2 regions of the Saccharophagus degradans 2-40 genome follow, and region 1 is predicted to be linked to the other one. Evidence: predicted binding sites of a transcription regulator. Region 1 holds the regulator's gene; the other holds the start of a gene.

Evidence for each region. The regulator PhoB, encoded in region 1, activates phosphate uptake and scavenging genes when phosphate is short. The targets are predictions, from matches to a motif close to TGTCATAAANNTGTAACA.
Region 2: the regulator PhoB is predicted to act here: its motif matches at 1,264-1,281, upstream of SDE_RS19335 (spondin domain-containing protein).

The regions. Positions count from the first base shown of each region.
Region 1 is NC_007912.1:4,836,658-4,844,830, forward strand. Features, by position in the region: gene SDE_RS20040 (HU family DNA-binding protein) at 1-189, opposite strand, end outside; gene ubiA (4-hydroxybenzoate octaprenyltransferase) at 325-1,224, shown strand; gene phoB (phosphate regulon transcriptional regulator PhoB) at 1,343-2,047, shown strand; gene phoR (phosphate regulon sensor histidine kinase PhoR) at 2,083-3,387, shown strand; gene SDE_RS20060 (YHS domain-containing (seleno)protein) at 3,401-3,892, opposite strand; gene SDE_RS20065 (GNAT family N-acetyltransferase) at 4,025-5,275, shown strand; gene SDE_RS20070 (DUF4198 domain-containing protein) at 5,987-6,418, shown strand; gene SDE_RS21670 (lipase family protein) at 6,422-7,567, shown strand; gene SDE_RS20080 (hypothetical protein) at 7,618-8,173, opposite strand, start outside.
Region 2 is NC_007912.1:4,685,120-4,693,292, forward strand. Features, by position in the region: gene nhaA (Na+/H+ antiporter NhaA) at 1-186, opposite strand, end outside; gene SDE_RS21620 (prolyl hydroxylase family protein) at 333-1,142, opposite strand; gene SDE_RS19335 (spondin domain-containing protein) at 1,351-2,052, shown strand; gene SDE_RS19340 (spondin domain-containing protein) at 2,068-2,802, shown strand; gene SDE_RS19345 (response regulator transcription factor) at 2,957-3,655, shown strand; gene SDE_RS19350 (sensor histidine kinase) at 3,648-5,168, shown strand; gene SDE_RS19355 (hypothetical protein) at 5,376-6,056, shown strand; gene SDE_RS19360 (hypothetical protein) at 6,100-6,441, opposite strand; gene SDE_RS19365 (FMN-binding negative transcriptional regulator) at 6,725-7,333, shown strand; gene SDE_RS19370 (DNA alkylation repair protein) at 7,355-8,101, shown strand.

The sequences.
Region 1 (8,173 bases):
CGGATTGCGACCTTGGCGCGCGGCGCGCTCGCGGGTAATAAACGAACCGAAGCCTACCAAGTTAACCGAATCTTTGCGCGCTAACGCGTTGGTAATATGGTCAAAAATGGCCGAAACCGCATCGTCGGCTTGCCTAGGTGAAAGGTCTGCGGCATTGGCCACGGCTTCAACAAGATCAGATTTACGCACTAGTAGATTCCTTTTAAATAAAAATACACATACAACACAGCTATTATTGGCCAAACCGTTAAGTTCACTCGCTGCGCAACCTATGCTTGTCAGGTTACACTACACGCTCTAATTGTAGATGACGAAAAGTAAATTATGACCGCAACCCGCAAATCCACTCGGCCATCCAAACCACTTAAAGCTACCCTTGTGGCTTATGCAAAACTTATGCGCTTAGATAGGCCCATAGGTATTTATTTAGTGCTCTGGCCTACACTGTGGAGCCTGTGGATAGCCGCAGATGGTTTGCCCGATTGGGATGTGTTGGTTATTTTTGTGCTGGGTGTAGTGCTTATGCGGTCTGCAGGCTGTGTAATTAACGATTTTGCCGACCGCAAGATAGACGGCCATGTGCGTCGCACAGCAAACCGCCCCCTAGTTACTGGGTTAATAACCCCCAAACAAGCGGTGCTATTTTTTGTGGCATTGCTGGTTATTGCGTTTATTTTGGTGCTATTTACCAACCCACTTACCATAAAGCTTTCGTTCGGCGGGGCGCTACTAGCCTTTTGCTACCCCTTTATGAAACGCTACACCCAGTTGCCACAAATAGTGTTGGGTGCCGCTTTTGCGTGGTCTATTCCTATGGCCTTCGCCGCACAAACCAACCAGCTACCCGAAGCCATTTGGGTGCTATATACCGCTGTTGTACTGTGGACAGTGGCCTACGACACCTTCTACGCAATGGCAGACAGAGAAGACGATTTAAAAATTGGGGTGAAGTCCACCGCTATCCTATTTGGCGATCAAGATCGCATCATAACCGCCTGTTTGCAGCTAATGGCACTGGTGGCTATGGCCATGGCAGGGGAGCGCTTTGGGCTAGGCTTTAGCTTTAAGGTGTCTTTATTGGTTGCAGGTGGTCTTTTTGCCTATCAACAATATTTAATTCGCAACCGCGAACCGAACGCGTGTTTTCGTGCATTTTTGCATAACAATTGGGTAGGTTTAGTGGTTTTTCTCGGCATTTTGGTGGACAAGCTCATAACAAACTAAACACCAAAATAATGAAATAAGTGCTGTGGTGTGCTATTTGTCATAAAACGGAAACAAAACCTTTAAATAATCAACCTACATTCCGTACTTTGTACAGACGAGAGTCAGGTTAGCTGTAATGATTGAAAAGACGATTTTAGTAGTTGATGACGAGCCGCCAATTCGCGACATGTTACGTGTTGCACTGGAAATGGCAGAATATGCGGTATTGGAAGCCGGGGACGCACAACAAGCACACAGCTTAATTGTCGATAAAAAACCCGACCTCATTTTATTAGACTGGATGCTGCCAGGCACAAGCGGTATTGAATTGGCCCGCCGCCTTAAGCGCGACGAAGTTACCAGTGAAATTCCTATTATTATGCTTACCGCCAAAGGCGAAGAGGATAATAAAGTACAAGGCTTAGAGGTGGGTGCCGACGATTACATCACCAAGCCCTTCTCACCACGTGAGCTAGTAGCGCGCCTAAAGGCCGTATTGCGTCGCACCGACTCAATGGGCATTAGCGAGCCTATTCAAGTAGAAGGCCTGTGCCTAGACCCTATAAGCCACCGCGTAACCATTAGCGATATGCCTGTGCAAATGGGCCCTACAGAATACCGCCTACTAGAATTCTTTCTTACCCACCAAGAACGCGTTTACACCCGCAACCAATTGCTCGACCACGTGTGGGGCGGCAATGTGTATGTAGAAGAACGCACGGTAGATGTTCACATTAGACGCTTGCGCAAAGCATTATCCCTTGAAGGCCACGACCGTTTTATTCAAACTGTGCGTGGTGCGGGTTACCGCTTTTCTAATAAGGTCGCTCTAAAGGCCTAACATCAACTGATGTTCGACTCACATTAAGTGCTTTTATGATACGCAGAGGTTTTGCCGTAGAGCTGCGCTGGTTTGTACTGTCTATGGCAGCCGCAGCCATAGTTGGCGTAGCAGTAGGCTATTTTTTGGCAGTAATGTGCTTAGCACTGCTGCTGTACGTGTGCTGGTTGTTTTACAACATCACCCGCTTAGAAGCTTGGATAATTGCAGCACGCCGCAAAACCAACCCGCGCAACGAGCTATATGGCATTTTTGGTGAAATAGCCGAAGACGTAGTGCTGCTGCGCAAACGCTACCAAAAAGAAAAGCTGCGTTTACAAGCGGTGGTTAGCCGAGTACAAGATATGACCTCGGCACTAACCGACGGCGTGGTGCTACTAGATTCGCTTGGTAATATTGAATGGTGGAACGAAGCCGCCAAGCAAATGTTCGACCTGCGCGATGTAGATCACGGCCACAAATTAACCAACATTATTCGCCACCCGCGTTTCGTAAAATACTTCGAAAACGGCAAATACGGCGACCCACTTGAGCTAGAAGGCATCCGCCACCCAGACCAACACCTGCAATTTCAAATACACCCCTTTGGCCAAGGTGAACGCCTTGTGGTGCTGCGCGACGTAACGCGCGTTTATAAACTCGAACAAATGCGCAAAGACTTTGTGGCCAACGTATCCCACGAGTTGCGTACACCCCTTACAGTGGTGCGTGGCTACATCGAAACACTGTCCGATGCGCCCAGCATACCGCCCGCGTGGGCACGCGCTCTAACCGCCATGCAGGGCCAATGTCAGCGCATGACCGCGCTTATCAACGACCTAATTACCCTAACCAAGCTAGAAACCGATGAGCGTGAAATACGGCAGGAAGCCGTCGACATAGGGCCACTTATTCAAACCATAATGAGCGATGCCCAAGCATTAAATGGCGAAAGCACGCACACGCTTATTCATAAAGGCGACGATAATTTGGTATTGCGCGGCAACGAGAAAGAGCTTCGCAGCGCCGTCTCTAACCTTGTGTTTAACGCTATGAAGTACTCGCCCGACGGCTGCAAAATTGAAGTGCAATACACCGCCAACGAGCACGATGTAGTTATTAGCGTAAGTGATACTGGCGTGGGCATAGACCCCAAACACCTACCGCGCCTAACCGAACGTTTTTACCGCGTAGACGGCGGCCGCGCCACCACCATGGGCGGCACAGGCCTTGGCTTAGCCATTGTTAAACACGTGCTGTTGCGCCACGATGCCCAATTGCGCATTAGCAGTAAAGTGGGCAAAGGCAGCACCTTTAGCTGCCACTTCCCCAAAGCTCGTTTAATTAAGCGCGCAAAATAAATAAACGCGGCAATTACTTACAATTGCCGCGCTCTTCACACACGGTAAGCACAGCCGGCCAGTTTGCATCGGCTTCGGCTATTTTTTTGTTCATATCTTTTTCCCAGCGCTTAAACGAAAAACGGCTGTAATTAAGGTACAACTTACCATTTACAATCTTCCAGCTATCTGGGCGAATACTGGTCACGTAACCGTGGGCCACGGCAAATGAACAATAGCCTCCATATTGTGGCGCGTAATTTTCTGGGTTTAATGTAAACAATGCCAAATTCTTTGCATTGGCGAATTTCCACGTTGCGCCATTCCAATTATAGGTAAACTCATCGCTGCCCTTTACCGCATCATCGCCCGGTTGCAGGCTGTAGTAAGCCACTACGTCGTAGCCCTTTATAGCCCCATGCTTAGCATGGGAATAAATAGGCGGGTCTGCCGCCAATGCACTCACCGAAAAACACAATAGCAACCACCAGTGCAACCCAAGTTTGCGCCCTATACCTAAACCCATTAGACAATCGCTCCTACAAAATTGTACAGTTAACAACGCCAGCTACTGCTGCGTTCATATCAGTATGGCTTTACGCCCTACACAAGCATAGACTCTGAGATTCACAATTGATGCTCGAAATGCAACGCCACTATGCAATATAAATTTATACCCAGTATTCACCACATAGATGCGCAAAGCTGGGACAGCTTATTTGCACAGAGCAACGGCTACCCGTTTGTACAGCATGCGTTTTTAGCCACACTAGAAAATACCGACTGCACCAATAAAGCCAGCGGCTGGCAGCCGCACCACCTAACGGTTACCAATAGCAGCGGCCAATTAGTAGCAGCACTGGTATTATTTTTAAAAAATCACTCCTACGGCGAATATGTATTCGACTGGAGCTGGGCCGACGCCTACGCACAAAACGGCTTAGATTATTACCCCAAATTCGTTAGCGCCATTCCCTTCACCCCCGCCACTGGGCCAAGGTTTGGTTTTGCCGAAACCCTAAGCGCAGAAGAAAAAAACAATTTAGCCAAAGCGATGGCCGACCACCTACAAGCGTTTAGCCAAGAGAAAAACATAAGTGGCGTGCATATTTTGTTTCCATCAATGGAACAATTTAATTTACCGCTCAACACAACCAACAACGTTGAAGAACCATTAGAAAGCCAATGGCAGCAACGCATAGGCTGCCAATACCAATGGTTTAACCAAGGTTACAGTAGCTTCGAACAATTTTTAGAATCTTTTAGTTCACGCAAACGCAAAAATGTAAAAAAAGAACGCGCAAAAGTAAGCCAGCAGAATATTACGCTAACCATGCGCAGTGCCGATGCTGTGCCATTAGAAGAGTGGGAAACATTCTACGCCCTTTACCATCACACCTACTTAAAACGCAGTGGCCGCTACGGCTACCTCACTAAAGCATTTTTTTTATCGCTGGCAAAAATATTTCCAACACAAGTACTACTTTGCCAAGCGTGGCGCGACCATGAAATGATTGCCGCTGCACTTTATTTTCGCGACAACACAACACTGTATGGCCGCTACTGGGGCGCAATGGAAGAACTAGACGGCCTGCACTTTGAAGCCTGCTACTACCAAGGCATAGAGTACGCCATTGCCAACGGCCTACAACGCTTCGACCCTGGCGCACAAGGCGAACACAAAATTCAACGCGGTTTTGTACCCGTAAAAACCAGCTCGCTACACTGGCTAGCCCACCCGGGCTTTCAACACGGCGTGGCTCAGTTTTTACAAAGCGAGACGCAACACATGCAGGGTTTTATGAAAGAGGCGAGAGAGTTGCTGCCGTTTAAGGAAGGGATTGAGCTGCCTGCGGAGGGGTGTTTGTTGGGAATAAGAGAGGAAGTTAAACAGAAAGCCTTCGAATAGCTGTAACCAAACTGGCCACTTAATCGCAAGCCGTCTTTATACTGATATAGATTTCTCCAAAATTCCAATACGCGATAGTTTATGAAGCCCCGTGCTTGTAACATACCCTAATCGATCTGGATTAATGTTAACTTACTGACCCGTGGAATAAAGTTAAAACAAGATATGGCTTTATAGCTACAAATTGTAATTGGGACTTAATATACAGTGGCAGCTGAAAAACCGGTATTATTAGCTCCTGATTTTTAGCAGAAACTGCTACTTAAAACCCTACCCCCGAGAGCAATACTTGGTTCAAATTTTCACCATGTTGCTAGTGGGCGCCAGTTAATGCGAACTAGCTCTTAAAATTACATTTAGCTAAACCCCCAACGTATCTCACTCACGCAACCTATGGCATATTACGCTGTATTGATTTCTATTTGATACTACCCCAAGGCAGGAGAGCCTTTCAGACTAACGAACCAGTAACACTTCTCTAATATCGGCTAAACGTTAAATTATTCGCCTTGCTATTTGCATATGGCATATGCCATAAACTCATGCCGATAAAATATGAAATCAACTAACAACAACCGAATAAAATGTTAAACGTAAATATTCTTCGTCATATAGCACGGCAACAAACAGGGAAGTATTATGCCCTCAATATTAGTCCATGGGCTATTAATCGTCGCGATAGGCTTACTACTAAACATTAAGGAGATGGATTTGGGATTACTGCTAAAGGAAAAGGTATGCATCGCAAGTGGCATATCAGGGGTTATCCTGCGAAACGGACAGCCTGTACCCGATTTAATCGTCAGAAGAAAGCTGAGCTGGAAGTCAGAAAACTGGGACGAAATTGAAGAGATAAAAACGGACCCAAAAGGTAAATTCAGCTTTTCTACTCGCTGGGAAAAAATTCGGTTTAAATTTATGACTCAACCCGCATTCATTACCGAAATAGATGTGCAGGATGATTCATTAGTAGAGCCCATTATATTTTCAACCACAAAACTGGCCATAGAAGAATATGCTGAATTCGATGGGATTCCCAATAATTTTAAATGCGAGCTTACCGATGAAATTAGAAAAGTAGATACAAAGTACGGATTTATTGGTACCAACTGCTATTGGGATTTAACCAACAAGGAAGATTAAACGATGGGATTCGTTACACCAGATTTTGCCGCAACACTTGCCACATCAGCATACTCAGTGAACAATGATTTTCAGTTAAAAGTCTTATTAAAAGATGAAAACTTCTCTAAAAATATGGCAGCACGCTCTATTGTTAGCGCAACAGTGGGTAGTCGCTTAATTAAAGTAAAAGATGCTTTTGCTTTGTTCATACGAGGGACTGGAGATTTCGAAAAGGATGCATTTCTTCTATTCAGAGGAACAACCGGCAGAAAGGGCGGAGCAGATGTTATTACCGATATCCGAGCAGGCTTAACAATTTCTAGCTCAGGGTCTTTTGTACACTCTGGATTTAACCAAGTATTTACAAGTCTTAAGAATGAAGTTGACCGGTTCCTGAAAGAGCATTCCGACCTGATAAATATTCACTGCGTAGGGCATAGTTTAGGCGGAGCAGTGGCTAGTATTGCAGCCGACTGGATTAAGAACACCTTTCCAGTAAAAGTGAAATTGTACACCTTTGGCTGCCCAAGAATAGGCCTAGGAATAGACGGCTTCGCCCAAGCTACAACCATGAGGCTTGGTAAAGAGAACATCCACAGAGTATTTCATTCCAACGATGCCGTCACCATGGTTCCTGTATTCCCCTATACCCACGCTCCTGTTCCCAATGGTGCGCATGGCATTGGAAACGGTAACCTGCCAATTAGTGTAACAGCTCATTTTATGAAGGGTTATGCGGATTCAGTATCTGGTAAAAAATGGGAAAACTTGAACGATATGCCAGAAACATCCTTAAGTATTAACTCTATTAAGCAATGGCTATCCAGCGCTAGCGAAGTAAACGCCGCAGACGCGAGCGTATGGCATAAATTTAATTACGCATTAGCATTTATAATTCAAGGCTCTTTGATAAAAGTTCAGGCCCCATTTATAGGTGGCTTAACCCTAGCAGACCACTTGGCCATGCTACTACTTAAAGTGGTCGCACTAAGTTCGGAATTTGCCAACTGGGTTTTTCTACTAATTCGAAAAATGATGAAGATGCTTGGGATGGCCGCACTAAAAACAGCCGAAGAACTAACTGAAACACTTATGCGTAACGTACTTACGCGAATTATGCTACGTATAAATAATGAAGTTAGGAAGGCCTTAAACAGTTTATTTTAAAAACTTCTGGCACTCTTGAACCACTTAAGAGTGCCTACACTTCGCTGCGCTTATTCATTAAACGGACAATCATTGCGAACAAACACACGCTCATAGGCCAAATTTAGTTCGGGAATTTTGTCTTTATGCCTTTCGTTTAGCACTGTGTACAGCGGCTCGGGTTTACCCAGTTGCACTTGGCCTATAAATTCCTCCAAACCTAACGATGTAACAATTTCCTTTCCGTCTTGAGTCCACAATACATAATCGCCTCGGCCTGCATTAAGCATTTTAAATGCGGAATCTAAAGTAACTACAGAGTTCAGCATAGCAAAGCCTTGCTTTTTATATTTATCGTAATAATGCACGCCAATAATCGGTATCATCATATGCTTGCGCATATTTTCGGGTGTGACTTTTTTGCCGTCTAACCGGTAGTAAATCCACTTTTCTACAGCAAGCACGGGCGTGGAGATATAAACAACATTTTTAGCACTATCTATTGCGGCTTTTACCCTTAGCAGGTCTACATCAATGACGACGGCTTGAACTGATTGGTAGTTGCGTTCAATGGGTAGCTCTACCACATTCAGGTCGTAACCGGCCAACTTGAAAGCACACTCCACC
Region 2 (8,173 bases), 150 kb from region 1:
TGGTTTTTCTAATGCAAAATCACCGAGGGAAATAATAAAGGGGGTATCGATAAGTAAATCGTAGTGCCCGTAAAAAGGGCTGTTTGCAAGCAGCATGGCCAGTGCAGCTGCAACAATCAGTAAAATACCGCCAGCAGTTTCTTGCTCAAAAAAACGTTTGATGGGGTGGGACTTACGAGTTTTCACGGTTCTCCTCATTAAGCAACTAAGTGTTAACCCTAGGCGGCCCTAGGCATGCACTACAGTGCATTTTTGCAAAAATAAACCAAAAGCATATGACAATTTATATTTAGGTCAGGGCTAAACCTATTGTTTCAAGCCTTATGCCTTTGTTACATCACTTTCCCATATTTTTTACGGGCTGGGGCCGCCGCTTTTTTAGTGCCCGCCCAATAATCGGCCTCTCTAAACCACAGGTTAACCGCCCACTTTTCGCCTTCTTCTACCGGCAACCCACCGTGCAAACTGTGCGGATGGCGATAGTTAGTACCGGGGTAACAATTATGGAATATAACCATGCGGCCTTTTTTAGCTTGCACTTCTAAATCTAGCTCAGGAAACCCTGTTCCCCCACCGGCGGGCACATCATTTAAATAAATTAAACACGTTACCAAGCGCTGGCCACCGCGCGCCATGCAGCGTTCGCCACGTTCGGTATTAAATTCCCAGGCATCAAAGTGAGATGAATATTCTTGGCTTACACCGTAATGGATAACCTGAAAAGACTCGGCATTTTGTAAACTAATACCTACTAGTTTACTTATTCGTTTTGCCAACGCATGGGTAACTTTGTTGTGATCGTGCGCTACCCAGCAGTTACTGCCCGTGCGGCCGGCGCTTTCAATGCCTTCTTTGCCAGAGCTCACCCTAGCGCGCTGCATTTTATCGCCAGCGGCTTTAATGATTTGAAACACTTCGGCTTGCGTTAAAAAATCTTCACAAATTGTAACCGAGGGGGTGTCGTTAACTTTAGTGCCCACGCCGTACTCTAGCGGGATGCTAAACGGCAACGCGTGGGCTTTAAGCGTTTCTTCTGATACCACCTCTACCGCTTTTTTGTTATCGCTAGCCGGTGCGGCGCTTTTATTACTACCTAATAAATTTTTAAACCCTGCGGCCAGTTTGCCAAAGCTGGAAGTCATCCTCGTTCTCCGTGTTCACCTAATACGTTGTTATTGTTGGGAATACTTACACAAATTACCCGTAAATACTTAACGACGCAATGATAGCTATCCCAGTGTAGCCCAACCGGCTCACGTTAAATGTGATAAAAACGTTATAACTTTGTGATAGGCGCATGACTTCCTTTATGTACAGTGGCCCCACTAACCCAAACACAAGGAGAAGATTATGCGTTTAACTCATATTGCTGCAGGCCTATGTATCGCCGCAGGCGCCGTTCAAACCCAAGCTGCTACCATTAGCGTTGAGATTACCAATGCTACCCACAGTATTCACTTTACCCCCATTTTGGCCGTTGCCCATACCGAGGCGAACCATCTGTTTCGCTTAGGCGAGGAAGCTTCCGATGGCTTGCAAATGATGGCCGAGGGCGGCTCGCTCGACGGCTTGCTAACCCTTGCAGACAGTATAGGTGCAGACACCGTAGCCAACCCGGCAGAAGGGTTATTGGCGCCAGGCGCAATGACCACAATTGCCAGCTGGGATACCGGCGATGCCGACCGCCTATCTATTGTGGCTATGCTGCTGCCTACAAATGACGGCTTTGTGGGGTTAGATTCATGGCAGATACCCAGCGAACCCGGCACCTACACCCTAACCCTTAATGGCTACGATGCTGGCACCGAAGCGAATGACGAACTGATAGTAGACGGTTCTGGCGCACCAGGCACCCCTGGCATCCCTGCTAACCCAAGCGGTAACAGCGGCACCATGGGCACAGGGGTAACTAGCGAAGAAAGCAACACCACGGTACATATTCACCGCGGCAATGTGGGCGACACCATGGTAGAAGGTGGCGCTAGCGATTTAGACTCCCGCGTTCACCGCTGGTTAAACCCCGTAGCCAAAGTGACCATTACTGTTCACTAATCAAGGAGGTTAACTATGCAATTCCCAGCACGAGCAAAACGCTCAACCCTTATCGCCATAGGTGGCTTAGCCCTTGGGCTAACAGCCTGCGGTGGCAGCGACAAGAAAACTATGGACCCAGAAATGATGCCCGAGCCAGTAATGGCCAGCTACGAGGTTACCATCACCAACGTCACCCACGGCCAGCCTTTATCGCCACCCGCTTTGTTTTTGCACACTTCGGATGTTAAAAGCTGGATGACCGGCAGTAGCGCGTCACAAGGCTTAGAGGTTTTAGCCGAATCGGGTAGTACTGCAGAGCTATTAGCTGCAACCAGCACAATTAACGCCGTTAGCGGGGATTCGGTAATCATACCCGGCGACCGTGCAACCTATACCCTTATGGCAGAGCTAGCTGCAGAGGGTGAAAACGACATTGAACTCACCGTTGTAAGCATGCTGGTGAACACAAACGACGCGTTTACCGGTGTGCAAAATTGGCATGTGGGCGAAATGGAAGTAATGGATGAAATGAAAGCGCTCGCCCCCGTATACGACGCCGGCACAGAAGCCAATGTAGAAACCCAAGCGACCATTCCCGGCCCTGCCGCGGGTGGCGAAGGCTACAACATGGAACGCATGGATACCGATAAGGTAAGCATGCACCCAGGCGTAGTAACCCAAGCAGACGGCTATGCCGAGTCCGCGCTTACACAAGCCCATAAGTTTGATAATGGCGCCATGGTAGTAGTGGTTAAACGCGTACAATAACGTTTAGTGCAACAACTGCCCTGTGAATAGCGGGGCAGTTTATTATTAGCCAAGCCTACAGATTGCAGTTAACGGCTGCAGAAAAAGTCACTGGGCAAAACGTGATACATTATAGCTATTAAATAGCCATTAAAATTATTAGGCCCGCGAAACAATGCAGAAGCGTATTTTGCTAATAGAAGATCACCAAGACATCAACGCATTAATTGCGATGAACTTGGAAGTATTAGATTACCACGTCACCCGCTGCAGCGACGGCGCGGAAGGCCTACACCTTGGCACCACTCAAACCTTCGATTTAATAATTTTAGATATTATGCTACCCAGCATGGATGGCCTACAGGTTTGCCAACATCTACGTGCCAAAAATATATTTACACCTATTCTTATGCTTACTGCTAAAAAATCCGAATCGGACCGCGTAGTAGGCTTAGAAACCGGTGCAGACGATTATCTTACCAAACCTTTTAGCGTGCGCGAGCTACAAGCCCGCGTAAAAGCCCATTTGCGCCGCACCGATATGAGCCAAAAGGAAAGCACACCTCAAGCAGACGATGCGCTGCACTTTGGCGAGTTGTGTATAGATAAAACCAAACGCAGGTTAACCATTGGCGACAAAGAAATAACCCTTACCGCAAAGGAATTTGATTTATTGCTATATATGGCCAGCCACCCGGGCCAAGTATTTAGCCGCGAAAAATTATTAGATGCCGTATGGGGTTATCAGCACAGCGGCTATGAGCACACGGTTAACTCTCACATTAACCGTTTGCGCACCAAACTAGAAACCGATACATCCAACCCTAAATACGTATTAACAGTATGGGGAGTAGGCTACAAGTTTTATGATTAAATCGTTTATAAAAAAACTGTCTCAGTCATTATACAGCCGCTTAGCCTTTACGCTGTTTTGCAGCTTTACGTTGGTAAGCGTATTTTCTATCTCTTTATTTGTGCACACCTCGCATACTTACCAGCAAGAAATCACCCAGCGTATGCATAACGAGCTGGCCGCACATGTAACGAGCCACTACCTGCTATTTAAAAACGACAAACCCGACCTTGAAGCTGCCAAGCATACGTTTCACGATTTAATGATACTGGGACCGAATTTCGAGTTTTACGTGCTGGACAATAACGGCCACATACTCAGCTACTCCACCGACCCACAAAAAATAAAACGTGAGTATGTTGATACCCGCCCCATTCAACACTATTTGGCGAACAACAACTTGCGCACACCCATTGTTGGCGACGACCCGCGCTCGACCAATAAAAAGAAGATATTTTCTGCTAGCCCAATAATGGTAGAGGGTAAACAAATGGGTTACCTCTACGTAATTTTAGGCAGCGAAATATACGACAACCTCGCAAACGTTGTAGGCCAAAGCAAGATTATTCAATGGGGACTCGCTATTTTTATAGGCGGCCTATTGTTTAGTTTAATATGCACCCTGTGGTTAACGGGGGTAATTACCAAACCACTTACACGGCTACTACACCAAATAAACACCACCCGCGAACAAGGCTTTGCCCACAACTCGCAAAGCAGCGCCGAGGCGGCAGAAAACTTTAAAGAATGGAATACCAACAGCAATAACGAAATACACGCAGTAGGCGCAGCATTTAGAGATTTAATAAACAAACTCGAAGAGCAATACAATACAGTCATAACCGTGGACGAACTGCGCAAGGAATTACTGTCCCACGTATCGCACGATTTACGCACGCCACTAGCCAGCCTACTAGGCTACTTAGAAACCTGGGAGATGAATAAAGACACGCTCTCAACTGAGCAGACAGAGCTTTATATATCTACCGCCAAACGCAATGCCCAGAAAATATCTCGCCTTGTAGAGCAATTATTTGAACTCGCCTATTTAGATGGCGGCAATGTACAAGTAAACAAAGAGAAAATAGTAATAGCGGAATTGGTACAAGATGTACTGCAAAAATTTTACATAGCCGCACAAGAAAAAAATATATCCCTCGCGGTATCACCGCAGGATAGCCGCATAGAAGTAATGGGCGATATAGAGAAACTCGACCGCGTATTCAGCAACCTAATCGAAAACGCCCTGCGCCACACACCCGATGGCGGCAGCATTATCGTGCGCCTACAACCCAAGGCACAATACGTATCTATTGAAGTAACAGATACGGGCATAGGCATCCCTAAATCTGATATTACCCGCATATTCGACCCCCACTTCAAAGCCGGCAACAGCATACGCGGCAACAGCGCCAACGGTGGCCTAGGCTTGGCCATTACTCGCCGACTGCTGGATTTGCATCAGGCAAAAATAAAAGTGGCAAGCGAAGAGAACAAGGGCACAACGTTTTGTTTTGAATTGCAGGCGGGGTGACAACCGCGCCTAAATATTTAAAATTGGCAATAGCCCTCTCAAATAACCTCTACCTAATTAGTCTCTTCACCTAGAGAATGCTACTATCAGGCGACTGAATTTTTATTGTCTTGCCTGTCATAGTATTCATTCTTTATTCGCAAGATAATTTAATGCGACAAACGCGTTAATTGTTAAACTCACGCCAACAACTTAAATTGTCGAATCATGAAAAAACATTACAAATACCTGTTATTTTCACTCTCAACAATGCTGCTTTGTTTAACCTCATATTACATAGGGAAGAACAACGCCCTCAAACCTAACTCTGCAATCGCTTCAGCAAGCCCCCTTCCAACAAAAGAACAGGATATCGTCTGCGATACTGGAACAATAGCACAGGCCCCTACTAGCGCCTCTCGAGCAAAGAACAACAATTCCGCCATAGACGCACCTGATACGCCACCGCAGAACACAACAGAACAAGTTACCTCACAGGAAATTCAAACAGCAATAACCAGCCAACAATCTATATCAACGTTTGCTCATTTTATTGACGAGACAGCTAAAAGCGGTATTTCCCCCATTGAAGCAGCAAATGAAAGATTTGAAAGCGAACCGATTGATTACGACTGGGCAAAGCCAAGGGAGGATGAACTTTACGCCACATTTGAAAGGGTTGAATCTTTGCAATCGACATCTCCGCTCTCGGTAAGCTGCAAAACAAATAATTGTAAAGTTGTTCTACCTATTACTAATAGCGAAGAAGCAGAGAATATTACTTCTAATTTCACGCAAGCATTAGTGGACGAGGGATTAGAAACATCCGTTACTTACTTTATAGATGAATCCACTGGCGAAGCTGTTTTTTATCTTGCAGATGAAATGGAATTAAAATTGTTTAAATAAAACCACAAAAAGCCCCATACGCTGGGGCTTTTAAAGAAAAATACTACTTTTTGTAAACACGCCAGTTATTACAGTCATTCCAAGAAGTTGTATAGGCACTGTTATTCACTGTTACCCTATTACACCGATTCCCCTGACTTGAACTCCAGCTTTTTTCTACACCCACTTTAAGAGTCGGGTGTAACGGGCAATTCACGGTGAATTCGTCGTAATAATATATGTACCCTGGGCTGCCCCCACCAGTACCATAAGTTTTAGCCGCAGAACATTCGGCAGGGTAATTACCCTGTACGGGGTCATTCCACTCAAATATTTTTTCATAGGCATTAGCATTTGCCACACAACCTAGTGTTAACGCCATCGCTGATATTAGTTTGTATTTCATATTATCTCCATTTCCTCGTTAGATTATTTTTACTACCTTATATTCAAGTCAATACAAGCTATAAACTCCAACCGTACAAACTTCACTACGCATGTAGTGGCCCGATAGTAAATTTATAGAAACCGAAAGCCAAATGAGTTGAACGCCAATATCAAAGTGAAAGATAAAAACTTTATTTCAAGTGTTATAATCGCCAAATTAACAAAAACAATGCCATTTACCGTGATAAATTTTGCAATTAGATAACACTTATTAATAAACCATAATAAAAGACATTAACTGCATGTATATACCAAAGCATTTTAAGGAAGAAAACGACGATCTACTTTTCGAATTTATTCGCAAGCACCCGTTTGCCACTTTAATCACCACGCATACCCATGGCGCAGAAGCTAATCACTTGCCGCTTTACCTCACAACCAGTAACGCAGGTAACGCAATATTGCAAGGGCATATTGCCGCCGCTAACCCTATTTGGAAAACAGCAGACCAACAACAAGTACTGGTTATTTTTCAAGGGAGCAATGCCTATATAAGCCCAAACTGGTACCCAACAAAGGCTATTGACGGCAAGGCGGTGCCAACGTGGAATTATGAGGCCGTGCATATTCGAGGTGAAATTACGTTTATTCACGACAGCGATTGGAAAATTCAACTGCTCAACGATTTAACCGCCGAGCACGAACAACACTTTAAGCAACCTTGGACAATTGCAGATGCACCCGAGGAATTTATACGAAAACTTCTACCTGCTATCGTAGGGTTTGAAATTACCCTTGACGATATTCAAGGCAAGTTTAAGTTAAGCCAAAATCAACCTGTAGAAAACAAACAGGGCATAGCTGCCAACCTAAGCAACCAAGGCGACCCTATGGCCGATTTAATCCGATAACCTAAACCAGCGCTATATATTATGACAACCAACTATACCAAGTACGCAAACACGCTGAAGCAACATTTAATAGACTTAAGCACACCCGGTAAAGCCGAAGCGTCTCGCCGCTACTTCCCCCACGGTATTGTTTGTGTAGGCGCAAATGCTGCGGATATTAAATTTGTAGTAAAGCATTTTTTAGAAAGTTACCCAAAGCTTACGCCAGAGCAGTTATTAGCCATTACTGAAACTGTGCTCGAACGCGCCGAATACAGTGAAGAAAAAATGGTGGCATATGGACTTATTAACAAGCAGGTTAAAAAGCACTACGACGACACCCTACTGCAGCGCTTTCGCTACTGGTTAGAAAACTACGCTAACAATTGGGCGCTAGTCGACGACCTGTGCATAAAAACCCTATTCAACTTCCTTATGGCGCGCCCCCACTTAATTGAACACACCAAAGACTGGGCCCACTCCGACGTCTCTTGGTGCAGACGCGCAAGTAATGTTGCATGGGTAAAATTCATCAAACGAAAAATAGGCAAAACAGAGTACACGCTAGACAAAAAGCTTATATTCGAAAACTGCACGCTTTTGCTTAGCGACCAAGACGAGTTCGTACAAAAAAGCATAGGCTGGCTACTAAAAGTAACCACAGCAGAACACGAACAAGACGTTCTCGCCTTCATAGAAAAAAATGCCAAAAATATGCCCAGAGGCACAATTAGGTATGCACTTGAAAAAGTAGACCCAGAAGTTAGATTGAAAGTGCTTAGAGGATAGCCGAGAGCTTAAAGTTTACGGCTCACAGTTAAGCCAACGGAATGGAACGCCCCAACGATAGGGTTCGACACA